4 regions of the Terrabacter sp. P2_E3 genome follow, and region 3 is predicted to be linked to each of the others. Evidence: riboswitches for the same ligand, from Rfam matches in the RefSeq annotation. Region 3 holds a riboswitch; each other region holds the start of a gene.
What was found. A riboswitch is a leader RNA that binds a small molecule or an ion and turns the genes downstream of it on or off. The one in region 3 is predicted to bind cyclic di-AMP.

Region 1 (3,937 bases), on a different contig from region 3:
CCGACACGACCGACACCGACACGACCGACCGGGAGTGACCCGACCATGAGCGCACCGACCGGCTCCACGCCCGAGCCGACGTCGCCCACCTGCGACCGCAGCACCCGCCGCATCAGCGCGGGCGTGACGGCGGCGCTGGCGGTCATGGCCGTGCTCGTCGTCATCGGGATCGTCGCGCTCGTGGTCGGCCTCAGAGGGAGCCCGGGGACCCCCGGCCCGCCGCAGCCCGCGGCGGGCGGGGTCGCCACGGCCAGCGCCCCCGCGACGCCCGGCCCGTCCTCGTCCAGCCCGTCGGCGTCCCCCGGTCAGGGTGGGACACCGGCGGCGGGCAGGACGGCCGGCGCCGCGCCGGGCACCGTCGGCATTGGTGACTTCCTCGAGGCGTCCGAGCCGACGTCGATCGAGATCCCGTCGATCGGGGTGCGCTCCTCGCACTTCGTCCGGCTCGGCATCCAGGCCGATGGCACGATCTCCGTGCCGGGCACGGCCCAAGAGGTCGGGATCTACGACGCCGGCCCCACGCCCGGCCAGCTCGGCCCGTCGGTCCTCGCCGCACACGTCGACACCCCCTCGGGCGTCCCGGGCATCTTCTACGAGCTGGGCAAGGTCAGGGCCGGGGACGTCGTCAAGGTGTCGCGCCGGGACGGGTCGCACCTGACCTTCACCGTCGACAAGGTCGCGGCCTACAAGAAGTCCCAGTTCCCGACCGAGCTCGTCTACAAGGGCGACTTCACCCAGGCCGAGATCCGCCTCGTGACGTGTGGCGGGCCGACCGACAGCCGCAACGAGTACCGCGACAACGTCGTGGTTTTCGGTCACCTCTCGCGCGCCGCCTGACGACCGCTCCGGGACCGCGCCCGGCCCGACCCGCACTCGAGCCTCGCTCGAGGCACACTCGAGTCACACCAGCCCGGCGTATGCCGCGGGGTCCCCACCGAGGGACCCCGCGGCATACCCGTGGGGGGCTTGTCGAGGACCCCCTCCGGATGTGATCCACGTCTCACCCAGCTGAAGGTAAAGCGTTGGTATAGACGGGCACTTCGGACATTCAGGGGCGATCGGCGCGCGTCGTCGTTACCGTGGCGTGACATTTGCCAGTCGCCTCGTCTAGTCTTCCGGGAGTTCGGCCACCTGGCCGGGCTCTCGTGAGGTGGACCGCCTAGTCCTGTCACCGCCTGACGAGAGAGATCGAACCTTGTGACAGGAGCGGAGGAACCACACGTTTCTCCGGACGTCCTACGCAACGACTTCGGACGTCCTTGGGGTGAAGACCCACCCGCCACGCGAGCTTCGCGGGGCGGGGGTGGCCCGGGCACCTTTCCGCCCGAACCCGACAGCTAACTTCGTAGGCGCGGAGAGGTAACACGCGTGAACACTGAGAACATCCGCGGTCGCCATCGTGCGCCAGGCCGCCACAACCCCCTCAACGAACTCAAGCTCCTCGCCCGTGAGTCGGCTCAGCCGGCCATGAAGGCGGGCGCCGTCGTCGCCGCCACCGGTGGCCTGGTCGCCACCTTCGCCAACCCGGCGAGCGCCGACACCCTGTCGCCCAACTCGGGCGACGTCGCGGCTGCTGCCGGTGTCGACGCCGCGGCTCCCGCCGCTGTCGGTCCGGCCACGGCTGCCACCCCGGCCGCGTCGACCGCGCTGTCGAAGATCGGCTTCGCCCCGGCCGCGCAGAAGGCCGTCGCCCACCGCGTCGCGCCGGCCAAGCCGCAGGTCATCGAGGACGTCCAGGTCAAGTCCGAGCGCGCTGCCGCCAAGGCCGCAGCCCAGGCCGCCGCCCAGCGCAAGACCGCCTCCCAGCGCGCCTCCCGCGACCTGACCCGCGCCACGCTGACGACGAGCACGTCGTCGGCGAAGGCGAGCGTCAACTCCACGACACCGAGCGCCTCGTCCGGCGTGCGCGCCTCCTCCAACTGGGCCACCGCGGGCCAGTGCACCTGGGGCGCCCTCAACAAGTGGTACCAGTCCGAGGGCTACTACCCCGGCGGCTGGACCGGCAACGCCATGGCGTGGGCCTCGGGCGCAGCATCCGCGGGCTACACCGTGACGGGCACGCCGCGCACGCGGTCGATCCTCGTCATGCAGCCCGGCGTCCACGGCTCCTCGAGCGTCGGCCACGTCGCCTGGGTGACCGCGGTCAACGGCAACGAGGTGACGATCATCGAGATGAACGCCCTCGCCGGTGCGTACAACTACAACACGCGCACGCTGACCGACGGTCCCGGCATGAAGTACATCTACGCGCCGTGACCCACCGGGTCGTCATCTCGACGACCTCCGCGACGACCACCGCGGAGTTCTCCACGAGCTGAGCGCGTACGAAGGGGAGGATGCCTGCGCATCCTCCCCTTCGGCATACCCACCCGAACCCTCCGGCCCGCGTGGGATCCCCCACACGCGCAACCCTGGACACACGGGAATGATCGACCGCCTGCCCTCCTTGTCGCCTAGGTAGTTGAAGGCTCCACCGATAGACGGTGGGGGCCGCCAACCACCACCGACAGTCCCCTAGACGTGAGGAGCAGGCCTGTGTCCACGGCCTTCGAGAGCATCCGCATCGGCCGCTGGGACCTTCCCCAGCGCTTCGTCATGGCCCCGCTGACCCGCAACCGCGCGGGCGAGGGCCAGGCACCGACCGAGCTCAACGCCGAGTACTACGGCCAGCGCGCGAGCGCCGGCCTCATCATCACCGAGGGCACCCAGCCGAGCGCCGTCGGGCAGGGCTACCTCGACACCCCCGGCATGCACTCCGACGAGCAGGTCGCCGGCTGGCGCCTCGTCGCCGATGCCGTGCACGAGGGCGACGGCCGCGTGGTCGTCCAGCTCATGCACGCCGGCCGCATCGCCCACCCCGACAACAAGGGCGGCCTCGAGAGCGTGGCGCCGAGCGCCATCGCCGCGCCCGGCGAGATCGTGACCCCGAAGGGCCAGCAGGCGTATGCCGTCCCGCGGGCCCTGGAGACCGACGAGATCCCCGCGCTCGTGGCGGAGTTCGTCCACGCAGCGCGTCAGGCCGTCGCGGCCGGGCTCGACGGCGTCGAGGTGCACGCCGCGAACGGCTACCTGCCGCACCAGTTCCTCGCGCCGTCGAGCAACGAGCGCACCGACTCCTACGGCGGGTCGCCCGAGAACCGCGCCCGCCTGACCGTCGAGATCACGAAGGCCGTGGCCGAGGCGATCGGCGCCGACCGCGTCGGCATCCGCATCTCGCCCGCGCACAACATCCAGGGCGTCCTCGAGGAGGACGAGGCCGAGACGGCCGCGACCTACGAGTCGCTCGTGGAGGGCATCGCCCCGCTCGGGCTCGCCTACCTCAGCATCCTCGGCGACCCGGAGTCCGACCTCGTCCGCGATCTGCGCAAGCGTTTCGACGGCCCGGTCATCCTCAACACCGGCTTCGGCAAGGTCACCGAGCTGGCCGACGTCGAGGACATCCTCGAGCGCGACCTCGGTGACCTCGTCGCCGTGGGGCGCGAGTTCCTCGCCAACCCGGACCTCGTCCGTCGCTGGCGCGAGGGCGCCCCGCTCAACGAGCCGAACTCCGCCACCTTCTACGGCGGCGGCGCCGAGGGCTACACGGACTACCCCGCCCTCCCCTGACACCCCACCGTCGAGTGAGCGCCCGGTAACAGTCGAGTGAGCGCCCCGTCACAGACCACCTGTGGCGGGGCGCTCACTCGACTGGGACGAAGCGCTCACTCGACTGGACCAGGTCGGATGGGCATCGGCGTAGGCCGGTCAGGTGGGCGCCGGCGCTGGCCCGTCAGGTGGGCTCGGGCGGGTTCTCGCCGGCACCCCCGGACGGGAGCGGGTCGCCGAGGGGTCGCTGGACCCACGCGACGTCGTGCGAGGCGCCGAACTTCCAGCCGATGTCGCGGTAGGTGCCGACCGGCTCGAAGCCCATCGCCGCGTGCAGCCGCCCGCTCGCCTC
Region 2 (3,937 bases), on a different contig from region 3:
AGGAGCACCGACTGCTTCTTGCCGGGCACGCACAGCACCCAGCCGTTCTGGTTGGCGTGGCCGGTGTAGAAGACGAAGTCGGCGGCGTCGACCCACGTGTCGTCGTCGGAGTGCCAGTCCGACTCCCAGGCGTTGAGGTCGCCCCAGTTGAAGTTCGTCTGCCACCCGTCGGCCGACAGGCCGTCGACGAAGCCCTGGGCGTTGGCAGGGCTGCCACCCAGGGGCGTGCTCTGGTCGATCTGCCTGACCCAGCTGGTGCCCGCCTCGCTCGGGTTGACTGCACGGTCGGCTCGGGCCCCGTTGCGGTCGAAGGGTCTCCGGGCTGCCGGGGGCCTGTCCCCCCGCTCCGACTGCTCCTCCACCTGCGCAAAGACGGGTCCGCGGTCGGTGGCCGCCACGAAGGTGTGGCGGCCGTGCACGGTCGATCGGCCCCTGCCACCGGCGTGGTCGACGTCGAACGCGCTCGTGAAGACCCACACCGGCGTGAGCACCGCCTGACCGACGTCACCCGGCGCGAGGTAGTACGCGAGGTAGGCGCCCTCGCGGTCGAGCGTGTCGCCCGAGCCGAGCCTCTCGAACGCCTCGTCGACGTCGAGCGCGTCGACGAACGTCGGATCGCCGACCGGGCGGAAGCCGCCGTTGGCGCCGATGAGCCGCCCCCCGTCACCGAAGGTGAAGGAGAGCTTCCCGCCACCGCCGATGACCGGGAGGACCTTCGGCTCCGAGTCCACCCCGGGGTTGCGGATGCCGAGGGTGAAGCGTGCCTGCACGTCCAGCTGCCGGGTGCGCCGGTCCGCACGTGCGCGGCGACGTGCCCGTGCCGCGACGTGGGTACCGCCGGGGCCTAGCTCGACGAGCTCGACGAGGTCACCGGTCCGAGGGGCGAGGTCGTGGCGCTCCATGAGACCCCTCGCCAGCGCGTAGGCCTCGTCAGGCGTGGGCAGCACGGGTCGCAGGGATGGGTTGTGCAGCTGCGACCGGTCCGCCGCGAAGAGCTCGCCGGAGGCGGTGAAGACCTCGAGCACGAGGTTCTCGTCGGAGACGGAGAGACGGTCCCCGTCCTCGGTCACCTCTCCCCGCAGCTCCAGCAGGTCGGCGGCGAGGGCGGCGACGCGTTCGAGGTCGAGCCGCGGTCGGCCCAGCTCGAAGACGGGCAGTGACGTGGTCATGGAGATCTCCCTGGTCCGGGCGTCGGACGACGCAGGGGACAGAGGCCCACCGGACAGTCACTGATACGCCGTCCCGTGGCCGGTGGCGGACGCGCCCGACACCGGTCACGGGACGGTGTGACGGGCGTCAGGGCATGCGGCCTGCGACCCAGCTCGTCGTCCAGATCCTCGAGAGTTGGACGCGCTGGCCGGGTCTGGGTGCGTGCCAGACCTTGCCGTAGCCGGCGTAGATGCCGACGTGGTAGGCGCGGCCCCCGGACATGAAGAAGATGAGGTCGCCCTGCTGGACGTTCGCCTTGCTGATGCGGACGCTGGCGAGTCTCTGTGCGTTGGCGGTGCGCGGGACGCCGACGCCGAGACGGGTGCGGTAGGTGTAGTAGACAAGGCCGGAGCAGTCGAACGCCGACGGGCCCGCGGCCCCGTAGCGGTAGGGATCGCCCTGCTGTGCGGCGGCGATCCTGACGGCGGTCCTGCCGCGCGCAGCACGCGTGGCGGCCGAGACGTAGGCGACCGGTTTGGCCTTGATGGTGACCGGAGCGGTTCCCGCTCGAGAGGCCGCCTGGGGCGTCACCGACGATGTCGGCGCGCTACCCGTCCCGACGAGGAGGGCGGCTGCGAGAAGTGGCGTGATAGCCAGGGACTGCAAGGGAATTCGGCGTGCAAGGGTAGAAGCGGGCATGGTGGATTCCTTCCCACGCCTGTGAGGTGAGCTGTCGGGTTCGGGCGGAAGATGCCCGGCCGCAGATGCGGCTTCACCCCAAGGACCGGCTGGCCGGCCCGAAAGTGGGTCCCCCACTCCTGTCCGTTATTGCGTTGCTGCCCCACCGGTGGACAGGACTCGGCGTGCGGTGGGCCGCTCGGGGGAGACCCCGGGCGATGAGCATCCATCGACGGTGACAGACAGGTCACGAAAAGGGTCCTACACGAACAGATTGTGGCAATAGTTGACAAGTCAAATGCGGTGGGAGCGGACATTCCGTCGGCCGCCGCGGCGTGATGGACGTCCTCGGTAGCCCACGGCATACGCAGTCCGGCGCTGCTGCGCTCCGGTAAACCGGTGGACCACCGCGGACGTCGTGACACACCATGGACGCTGCTCCGTCGGGGCACGTCAGTCGTCAGCGGGGAGGCCCGCGGAGAGGTGGGTGGCCGTCATGGCCTGCTCAGCGGTCAGGGTCCCGCCCCACCTCCCCCACCCCGGCTGACCGGGTCACCCGGTCCTGCCCGACTGACAGGAACAGACCGTGAAACCATTGACGGACAACGAGATTCGCGCCTCCTTCGTCAACGCCTCCCGGCGTGAGGCCAAGCAGGCCACCCTTCCCGCCGACCTCGACCTCGGACGGCGCTGGGAGACGCTCGACTACCTCGGCTGGGTCGACCGCAGCAACCCGCAACGGGCCTACGCCGTCGTCCCGGTCGACGACGAACCCGTCGGCTTCCTCCTCCGGACCGCAGAGCGCACGCGCAAGGCGAGCGCGATGTGCGCCTGGTGCGAGGACGCCTTTGCGACGAGCGAGGTGGGCCTCTTCGTGGCCCGGCGGGCCGGGGCATCCGGCCGCGAGGGCAACAGCCTCGGCACCCTCGTGCACGCCGACTTCAGCTGCTCGACGCACGTCCGGCGGCCGCCGAACGGCATGGAGGGCGGCCTGGACCCGCTCGCCCTCGTCGAGCGACGTGTCGAGGAGCTGCGGGCGCGGTCGTCGGCCTTCGCCCGCCGCCTGCGCGACGGCTCGTGACCGTCGGCTGACCTCCAGCGCGTCGGCCCGGACCCGAGCGGGCGGTCCGGCGGCGCGCCCGAGCGCGCCGTTTGGACGTCGCGGCCCGACTGTTGCTACGGTTGGCGACGCCTCGCAGGCGTAGTTCAGTAGCAGAACAGCCTTCTTCCAGAAGGAAGACGTACGTGCAATTCGTGCCGCCTGCTCCAGATGGGAAGGGCCCGGTCTCCGTGACCGGGCCCTTCTGCCGTCCGAGCACGTATGCCGTCCGGTCGGGGCTCGCGGGCCGGGTGGCCGGCGCTCCCCACCGTCAGCGCTCGTTGCCGCGCCGGTAGTTGCCGGTCGCCCGGGCCAGAGCGTGCTGGACCGCGTCCTCGTCGTCGCCGTCGAGCACCCGGTCGAGCCGGCGTGCGGCTGCGCCGGCGACGACGGCGACGAGCCGGCCACCACGGCTCACGCGGATCTGGCCCGAGGCGGTGCGCTGCCAGTCGAAGGGGTCCAGGGCGAGGCGGTGGCGGGCGTCCATGTCCCCATCCCAGCGGCTCCCGACGCGTGACGCACCCCGTTTGCGACCGGGCCGTCCCGGCTACGGGTGCGTGGCGCACAGCCCGGCCGGGCGGCATACGCCCTCGGAGGCCGCTCGTGGCGCAACCGTGACCTCTCCCCCTTGCGATCGTTACCGGTCAGTAGCATCATGGAAGTGACCGGCCAGTAACTTGGCGCGCCCGCCGACGACAGCGCGGACGCACGACGAGCGACAGAACGTGGAGGGTCCCCGGATGGGCCACTACAAGAGCAATGTGCGTGACCTCGAGTTCAACCTCTTCGAGGTCTTCAACCGTCAGGACGTCCTCGGCACCGGCATCTACGCCGACGTCGACGTCGACGCCGCCAAGGACATCCTCCGCGAGGTCTCACGCCTCGCCGAGCACGAGCTGGCCGACAGCCTGCTCGACAGCGACCGCAACCCGCCCGTCTACGACCCGGTCGGCCAGTCGGTGACGATGCCCGAGTCGTTCAGGAAGTCGTTCAAGGCCTACGTCGACGGCG
Region 3 (3,937 bases):
GGGCCGCCACGATCACGTATGCCGCGTCGGGCCGTCCGCCGTTCGGCCGCGCCCGCATGGACGCCGTGCTCACCCGCGTCCGTGCCGGTGACGTCGACCTCGAGGGCGTCGACCCGCGCCTCGTGCCGCTGCTGCGCGCGTCCCTCTCTCCCGACCCGCGGCTTCGCCCCCACGCCGACGAGGTCATCGCGGCGCTCGAGCTCTACGCCGCCGGCCGCGCGGCGACCGTGCCGACGCCGAGCGGCAACCCGTGGGACGACGGCCGCGTCAGCGCGACCCCCGGAGACACCCAGGTCGTGCAGCACGGCAGCACCGCCGTCATGCCGCCCGTCGGCACAGCAGGCACAGCAGGCACGGCAGGCGCCGTGGGCGCTGGTGCGGCCGCGGGGAACCCGGTGCGGTGGGCCCCGCCCCCGACCGGTCCACGGTCGCCCGATCCCGGCCCGGCGGCATACGACCACGGCTGGGACGACGAGCCCACGTCGCCGGACGACTGGGGTGGCGCCCAGGCCTACGATGCCCGACACGGGCGCGGCGGCCAGGACGTCGAACCGGCTCCGCAGGACGGCTACTGGCCCGACGACGAGTGGGACGAGGACGACGAGCCCGCCCAGCGCGAGGGCGACCCGCGCATCGGACTGCCGATGCGCACCGGCCTGCTCGCCGCCGTCGCGATCGCCTGGGTCGGTGCCCTCATGGCGTGGCCGGGCATCGCCCTCGTCGTGCTCGTCGTCCTGTCGGCGCTCGCCCGGGCCACCGATCGCTCGGTGACGGCGCTCGTGCTGCGCCGCTACGACTTCGGCCGCCGGCGCAGCGACGTGCCCTTCGCCGTCGTGTCGAGCCCGTGGCACCTCGTCGTCGGCATCATCGCAACCGGGGTCGGGCTGCTCCTGCCCGTGGCGGTGGCGCTCGCCGGCGTCTTCGCGGCCGCCCTGCTCCTCGCCGGCACGCAGGGGACCGACCTCGGCCCGGGCACACCGATCACGCTCGCGATCGGCGGTGTCCTCGGCCTGCTCATGCTGTGGTGGGGCCCCGGCGGCGCCTCACTGCGACGCGGTTCGCGCTCGATGGCGCGGCGCCTCGTGCCGGCCGGCCTGGCCGCGCAGATCGTGTCCGGGCTGCTCGCCGTCTTCGGCGTCGCGGCTGCGCTCGTGGCCCTGCAGCACGGGTCGAGCCTCACGTGGGACCCGTTCACGACGAACCCTTTCGGGAAGTGACGGCTCGGCGCACGAGACGGTGAGCGTGCGGGGCGGGGCCTGTGGGGCGTCCGGGCGGCCTCTGTGCGGGGCCTGTGTGCATAGCGCATCGACCTGCATCTGGGGCTGAAAAAAAGATCACGGAAGTGTCTCGACGTGCCTTGTGCGCTGCGGAAACCTCCCGTACCGTCAGTGCTCGGCGGCCTCGACTTTCGGGTCGAACGGGAGCAGCACCACTCGGCTCCCGGGTCGCTTCGTCGCGTCCGGCTCCACACGAACGCTCCCACAACTTCACATGGACACCCATTTATCCGTTCCCTGAGCGCGCCGAGCCTCGCCAGCCAGGGATGTAGCCCACACCCGTGGGCCGGGCGAGGACGGGGGACCCAGTGTGGCCAGTGAGTGCATGTGTGTCGAAGCGCATGTCAAGAGGACGAGATCTGGTCTCGGGGTGAAGTCGCATCCGCGACGGGGCACCTGACGCCCCAACCCGACAGCTAACCCCGCAGGCGCGCGTCAGGAAGGATCACCCATGCAGTACATGTCCAAGCATGCTGCGGCCAAGAAGATCTCGGCCAAGCAGCGCATCGCGGGAGTCGGAATCGCTGGAGCCGCCACCATCGTCGGTGGCATCGCCACGGGCGGGTCGGCCAAGGCCGCCTCGGTCTGGGATCGCGTCGCCCAGTGCGAGTCGAGCGGCAACTGGCACATCAACACCGGCAACGGCTACTACGGCGGCCTCCAGTTCGTGCAGAGCACGTGGCGCGGCTACGGCGGCACGGCCTTCGCGTCGCGCGCCGACCTCGCCACGCGGGCCGAGCAGATCGCCATCGCGCAGCGCGTGCTCGCCTCCCAGGGCCCCGGCGCCTGGCCGGTGTGCTCGCAGCGGGCCGGCCTGACGCGGGCCAACGGTGGCGCAACGACGACCCCGGTCTCGCGGTCGACCGTCCGGAAGCCCGTGACGACGAAGAAGGTCGTCAAGAAGAAGACGTACGCGACGAAGCCCACGGTCAAGAACACCGCCAAGGGCGCCAAGGTCACCGTGCACAGCGGCGACACCCTCGGCAAGATCGCCGCGCGCTACCACGTGGCCGGCGGCTGGAAGGCCCTCTGGAAGGCCAACGGCGCCCGGGTCACCAACCCGAACCTCATCTTCGTGGGTCAGACTCTGCGACTCCCGTGAGTTCCTGATACAACTGAGCCGGACGGCCTCGCGCGACCAACCCCTGGGTTTGCGCGGGGCCGTCCTTCTCATGTCCGGCGTCGGCTCGCGCCCGGTGTTTGGGCGTATGCCGTCCCGCTCGGTTACGCTTTCGCCCGTCCGCGGCGCTCGCGCCGAGACGTGCTGGCGTGGCGCAATTGGTAGCGCACCTGTCTTGTAAACAGGCGGTTAGGGGTTCGAGTCCCCTCGCCAGCTCCACCGTGACGTGCGAGTCCGGCTGACGGGCCCGCATCTGCGTGCCCACGGCGAGAGGCTCATCCCCGGCGGATGACGCGGGACGGACGAGCGGCTCCTAGCGTTGGGATCGGTCCCCCATCGGACGCACCGATCCATCGGACGCACCTCAAGGAGAAGATGACATGACTCTCAACGTCGACGAGCTCGGTCCGGTGGACTGGATCGTCGTGGAGTTCGAGGGCAGCACCCTCAACGGCAAGATCGCCCCGATCCTCAAGGACTACGTGGATCGCGAGCTCATCCGGGTCCTGGACCTGCTGTTCTTCAAGAAGGCGGAGGACGGCAGCTTCGAGGCCTTCGAGGCGACCGACCTGGAGGACTCGGAGATCGGCGAGCTCCGTGCGTACGAGACCGAGCTGGCCATGCTGCTCAGCGAGCAGGACGTCGCCGACCTGGCCGACACCATCGAGCCCGGCAGCTCGGCGGCCGTCCTGGTCTGGGAGAACCTGTGGGCGGCTCCCTTCGGCGCGGCGGTGCGTCACGCCGGCGGCCAGCTCGTGGCCAGCGGGCGCATCCCGATCCAGGCCGTCATCGCCGCCATCGAGTCCGACGAAGAGGAAGGAGCCTGACATGCCACTCGCAGCCAGGCGCAGGAGAAGGACAGTGGCCGCCGTCGGCGGCGCCGTCGTCGTCGCGCACGGGATTCACCGGCGCGGTGAACGCCGTGAGGACCGGCGCGACGATCGCCGCGATCGCCGCTGACGCGTGACTCGGGCCGTGGGGCCCGCTCAGGGCTCCACGGCTCCTTGCGCTGCCCTACGCCGTCGCCGGCTCCGGTCGGAACGACGTGACCAGCAGGTGCAGGCTGAGGAGCAAGACCCACAACGGGAAGAGCAGGACGGCCCAGACCGTCCGCGGTGGTGCGAGGAGCAGGACCAGCGCGACGACGAACCCCACGGCGACGAGCCAGCGTGGCACGATCCCGGTGCGACGGCCGAGGTTCGTGACGACCATCGTGAAGACCGCTGCCATGCGGATGCCGAACGTCGTCAGGAGGGCCGTGCTGACCGCCCCCACCTGCCGGACGTACTCCGGCGAGACGCTGTCGGGCCCGTCGTAGAGGGCGAGCAGCGCTCCGACGTCTGCAGATGCGGCGAAGAGCATGGCGACGAAGAGCAGGCCCGACCCGAGGAAGGCTGTCGCGAAGAGCTTGTCCTCGCGGTGCCCGAGACGGGAACGGATCACCCCGATGAACCACAGGAAGGCGATGCCCGCGTACGGGGTGAGCTGCGTCGCCAGCGTGACCCTGCCGCGGCGCTCCGCATCGGTGATCCACGTCGAG
Region 4 (3,937 bases), on a different contig from region 3:
GCGGGCTTGCCCAAGATCCGGATCCGACCCGGACCTGCATGCGACGATGGAGACTCCACGACCCGTCACCCCAGGAGCAGCACATGACGGCGACCGACCCGAGCCACGGCTTCCTCAGCGAGCCGGCTCTGACACCGGAGCTCGAGGCCTACTTCGCGAGCGACGTCACCGACCATGGCTACGTCATGAACCTCAGCCGCGTCTGGGCCCAGTCGCCCGCGGCCCACGACACGCTCTTCGCGCTCCTGGCCGACATGGTCTCCGTCGCCGGCCTGAGCTTCCGGCAGCGCGGCATCCTCATCGCCGCGACCGCCTCGACCATCGGCGACTCCTACTGTGCGCTCGCGTGGGGTGGCCGCCTCGCCACCGCAGCCGGCGAGGAGGTCGCAGGCGCCGTGCTCCGCGGAGACGACGAGCCCCTCGACGCCGCCGACGCCGCCCTGGCGACGTGGGCCCGGACCGTGGCGAGCACCCCGAACGCCACCACTCCCGCCGATCTCGAGCCGTTGCGCGCCGTCGGCTTCGACGACCGGCAGATCTTCGCGATCACGGTCTTCGTCGCGCTGCGCCGAGCCTTCTCGACCGTCAACGACGCCCTCGGCCCGCTCCCCGACCACCAGCTTCGCGCCGACGCCCCACCCGCCGTGGACGACGCGGTCTCCTTCGGCCGCCCGGCCGCGGACCAGCCCTCCTGACCGAGGGCGTATGCCGTCCGCCCGGCTCCCCGGGTCGGGCACCCGGCCCGCGCGTTCGCGCTCAGACGGTCTGCGTGGCCACCCCGCGCAGCAGCGCGAGGTAGTCCTCGACCGGGTGGGCTCCGGTCACGGCGGCATACCCGTTGGCGACGACGAACGGCGTCGACGTCACACCCATGGACCGCGCCTGCTGCTCGTCCTCACGCACCTGTTCGGCGTACTCGTCGGAGGCGAGCACGGCCGACACCCGCCGCTCGTCGAGACCGCACTCGCCGGCGAGGCGCTGCAGGACCTCACGGTCGTCGATGGCGAGGCCCTCGCCGAAGTGCGCGGAGTGGAAGCGCTCGACCGCCGCGGAGCGCAGCGCGGGCCCGCCCATCTCGCCGGCGAGGGCGCAGAGCCGGTGCGCGTCGAAGGTGTTGGCGCGCACCGCGCGGTCCCAGTCGAAGACGAGGTCGTCGGCCTCGGCCACCTCGCTGGCCTTGGCGTTCATGAGCCGGCCGGCGCCCGCGTCGCCGCCGTGGCGCACCGAGAGGTGGTCGCTGACGGGCACGGAGCCACCGACCGGGACGTCCGGGTCGAGCTCGAAGGAGCGCAGGCGCACCGTGACGTCGTGCGGCCGCTCGAAGGCGGCAACGGCAGCCTCGACACGGCGCTTGGCGACCCACGAGTAGGGGCAGACCAGGTCGCTCCAGAGGTCGAGCTCGATGATGGTCGTGGACTCGGCAGCAGGCTGATCGGTCATCGACTCAGTCAACCACGGTGGCTGACGGGGCCGGAAAAGCGCTGCGCCCCCACCGGATCCGGTGGGGGCGCAGGGTGTGGCGTGAGAGGTGACCGCTCAGATGCGGCCGTACATCGACGGCGTCGTCCAGATGGAGTGGTTGCCGATGACGGTGCCGGGACGCTGGGCGTCGATCATGCGGCCCGGGCTGACGTAGATGCCCACGTGGTAGATCGGCGAGCCGAAGAAGACGAGGTCGCCGGGGCGCGGGTTGCTGACCGGGGTCGAGGCCGCGGCCTGCGCCGACGCGGTGCGCGGGATCGAGATGCCGGCCTGGCGGTAGACGTAGGACGTGAAGCCGGAGCAGTCGAAGCCGGAGGGCGTCGTGCCGCCGTAGACGTAGGGAACACCGAAGTACGACTGGGCGATGCCGATGATGCCCGTGGCGCTGGGGTTGGGCGCGACGTTGAGGGCGGCCCGGGTGGTCGAGCCGGAGCGCGACGCGCGCTGCTGGGTGGCCTCACGCTCGGCGGCGGCCTTCTCGGCGGCCTTCTTCGCGGCGCGCTCGGACTTGACCTGGACGTCCTCGATGACGACCGGCTTGACCGAGGCCTGCTTGAGGGCGGGCTTGGCGTAACCGATCGCCGACAGGGCGTTGCCGGCCTTGAGCGTGCCGACGGCGGGGCCGACGGCCGCGGGACCGGCGACCGTGCTGGCGGAGCCGTCAGCGGCGTTCGCGGTGCCGGCGAACGAAGCGACGAGACCACCCGAGGCCGCGACGATGGCGGCACCCTTCACGGCGGGCTGGGCCGACTCCTTGGCGATCGTCTTGAGCTCCGAGATCGCGTTGAAGCGACCGGGGGCGCGGTGGCGCCCGGGAACGTTCTGAGCCACGTTTGACCTCTCGACGCCTACGAGGTGAGCTGTCGGGTTCGGGCTGGAGGTACTGCCCGGCCTTCGCTCGGACCGGTCTCGGTCCACGGAGGGCTTCACCCCGAGGGCGTCTCTCGACGCCCGGAGAAAGTGGTTCCCCCGCTCCTGCCATGCGGTTCGTACTGAGCCTCAGGTCGATGGCAGGACTAGGCGGTCCGACCCGGGGCACTCACTCGACGGGGAGAGCAAGTTCGCCCACCGTACCCAAGTAGGAGTGCCTTGTCACCTTCGAGTTCCCGGAAGTCAAAGAAATTTCAGCGACCTCCGGACGGGGCCGGACGAGGTGTGGCAAGGCCTGCCAAAACGACCCGGCAAACCGGGGCATACCCTGCCGGATACGGCGTGTTCAGGCGGCCTGGCAGAAGACGTGGACGGCCACGTCGTCGGGCAGGGAGACGCCCGTGGACGGCTCGCTGCCCTCGCGGACGGCGACGACCCGGCCGCCGTCACGGACGACCTCGACGCGGGCGCCGGGCACGACGCCGGCACTCGTCAGCAGCGCGAGCGCCTCCGGGTCGACCTGGACGGGCTCACCGATGCGACGGATCGTCACGACCGTCGGCGCGGCCCCCACGGCGGCGGTCAGGGTGCTGAGGCCGGTGAGGAAGTCCTCGTCCTGGCGCACCCCGAGCTCCTCGAGACCGGGGATGGGGTTGCCGTAGGGCGACTCGAGCCCCTCGCCGATGAGGCCGAGGATCTTGCGCTCGACCTTCTCGGACATGACGTGCTCCCACCGGCAGGCCTCGTCGTGGGCGTACTCCCACTCGAGGCCGATGACGTCGACGAGCAGCCGCTCGGCGAGGCGGTGCTTGCGCATGACGCGGGTCGCGAGGAGCCGGCCGTGGTCGGACAGCTCGAGGTGACGGTCGCCCGAGACCGCGACGAGCCCGTCGCGCTCCATGCGGGCGACGGTCTGCGACACGGTGGGGCCCGAGTGGCCGAGACGCTCGGCGATGCGCGCGCGGAGGGGCACGATGCCCTCCTCCTCGAGCTCGAAGATGGTGCGCAGGTACATCTCGGTGGTGTCGATCAGGTCCGTCACGGTCATACCTTCTCAGAATCGGAGAGCGGTCAGGGACCGCCCGTCAGTGGCCCCGGCGTCGGCCCGGTCCTCGCGCGTCGGGTCGGGTCGTGCCGTGGCACCCAGATGCGCAGCCAGCCCGCCCCGACCACGGCACCCACGCCGAGCACGACGGCGGAGGCGCCGAGCGACATGATGGCGCTCAGCCCTGACAACGCCAGCGGACCCGCCGCCCTTCCCACGTCCGCGCAGAGCCGCCAACCGCCGAGGAACTGCGCGCGTCCGTCTGCGGGCGAGGCGTCGGCGCCCAGGGTCATGATGAGCCCCGCCCCGAGGCCGTTGCCGAGACCGAGCACGGTCGCCGCGGCCGTCACGGCGACGAGGCTCGTGGCGAGCGGGAGCAGCATCATGCCGAGGCCGAGCACGAGCATGCTGGGCACGGCGGCCGCGACCCGGCCGTGGCGGTCCATGAGCCAGCCCGAGGGGTAGAAGAGCGCCATGTCGAGCGCCCCGGCGACCCCGAAGACGAGCGACGTCTGTGCCGGGGAGAAGCCGACCGACTCG

Region 1: another riboswitch for cyclic di-AMP. It lies ahead of AC1DW8_RS08350 (CHAP domain-containing protein); the one in region 3 lies ahead of AC1DW8_RS01865 (LysM peptidoglycan-binding domain-containing protein).
Region 2: another riboswitch for cyclic di-AMP. It lies ahead of AC1DW8_RS05415 (C40 family peptidase); the one in region 3 lies ahead of AC1DW8_RS01865 (LysM peptidoglycan-binding domain-containing protein).
Region 4: another riboswitch for cyclic di-AMP. It lies ahead of AC1DW8_RS11425 (C40 family peptidase); the one in region 3 lies ahead of AC1DW8_RS01865 (LysM peptidoglycan-binding domain-containing protein).

Annotation. Positions count from the first base shown of each region.
Region 1 covers NZ_JBFUEN010000005.1:119,075-123,011, reverse strand. The annotation lists gene AC1DW8_RS08355 (sortase domain-containing protein) at 46-837, shown strand; cyclic di-AMP (ydaO/yuaA leader) riboswitch at 1,177-1,364, shown strand; gene AC1DW8_RS08350 (CHAP domain-containing protein) at 1,369-2,256, shown strand; gene AC1DW8_RS08345 (alkene reductase) at 2,536-3,606, shown strand; gene AC1DW8_RS08340 (N-acetyltransferase family protein) at 3,770-3,937, opposite strand, start outside.
Region 2 covers NZ_JBFUEN010000003.1:459,844-463,780, reverse strand. The annotation lists gene AC1DW8_RS05420 (DUF6345 domain-containing protein) at 1-1,169, opposite strand, end outside; gene AC1DW8_RS05415 (C40 family peptidase) at 1,297-1,815, opposite strand; cyclic di-AMP (ydaO/yuaA leader) riboswitch at 1,850-1,992, opposite strand; gene AC1DW8_RS05410 (FBP domain-containing protein) at 2,414-2,908, shown strand; tRNA gene AC1DW8_RS05405 (tRNA-Gly) at 3,023-3,096, shown strand; gene AC1DW8_RS05400 (hypothetical protein) at 3,198-3,413, opposite strand; gene AC1DW8_RS05395 (acyl-CoA dehydrogenase) at 3,667-3,937, shown strand, end outside.
Region 3 covers NZ_JBFUEN010000002.1:21,482-25,418, forward strand. The annotation lists gene AC1DW8_RS01860 (serine/threonine-protein kinase) at 1-1,217, shown strand, start outside; cyclic di-AMP (ydaO/yuaA leader) riboswitch at 1,538-1,725, shown strand; gene AC1DW8_RS01865 (LysM peptidoglycan-binding domain-containing protein) at 1,729-2,379, shown strand; tRNA gene AC1DW8_RS01870 (tRNA-Thr) at 2,541-2,616, shown strand; gene AC1DW8_RS01875 (DUF6325 family protein) at 2,778-3,224, shown strand; gene AC1DW8_RS01880 (hypothetical protein) at 3,412-3,937, opposite strand, start outside.
Region 4 covers NZ_JBFUEN010000008.1:18,901-22,837, forward strand. The annotation lists gene AC1DW8_RS11415 (carboxymuconolactone decarboxylase family protein) at 84-695, shown strand; gene AC1DW8_RS11420 (DsbA family oxidoreductase) at 757-1,440, opposite strand; gene AC1DW8_RS11425 (C40 family peptidase) at 1,537-2,313, opposite strand; cyclic di-AMP (ydaO/yuaA leader) riboswitch at 2,316-2,491, opposite strand; gene AC1DW8_RS11430 (iron-dependent transcriptional repressor DtxR) at 2,699-3,394, opposite strand; gene AC1DW8_RS11435 (MFS transporter) at 3,424-3,937, opposite strand, start outside.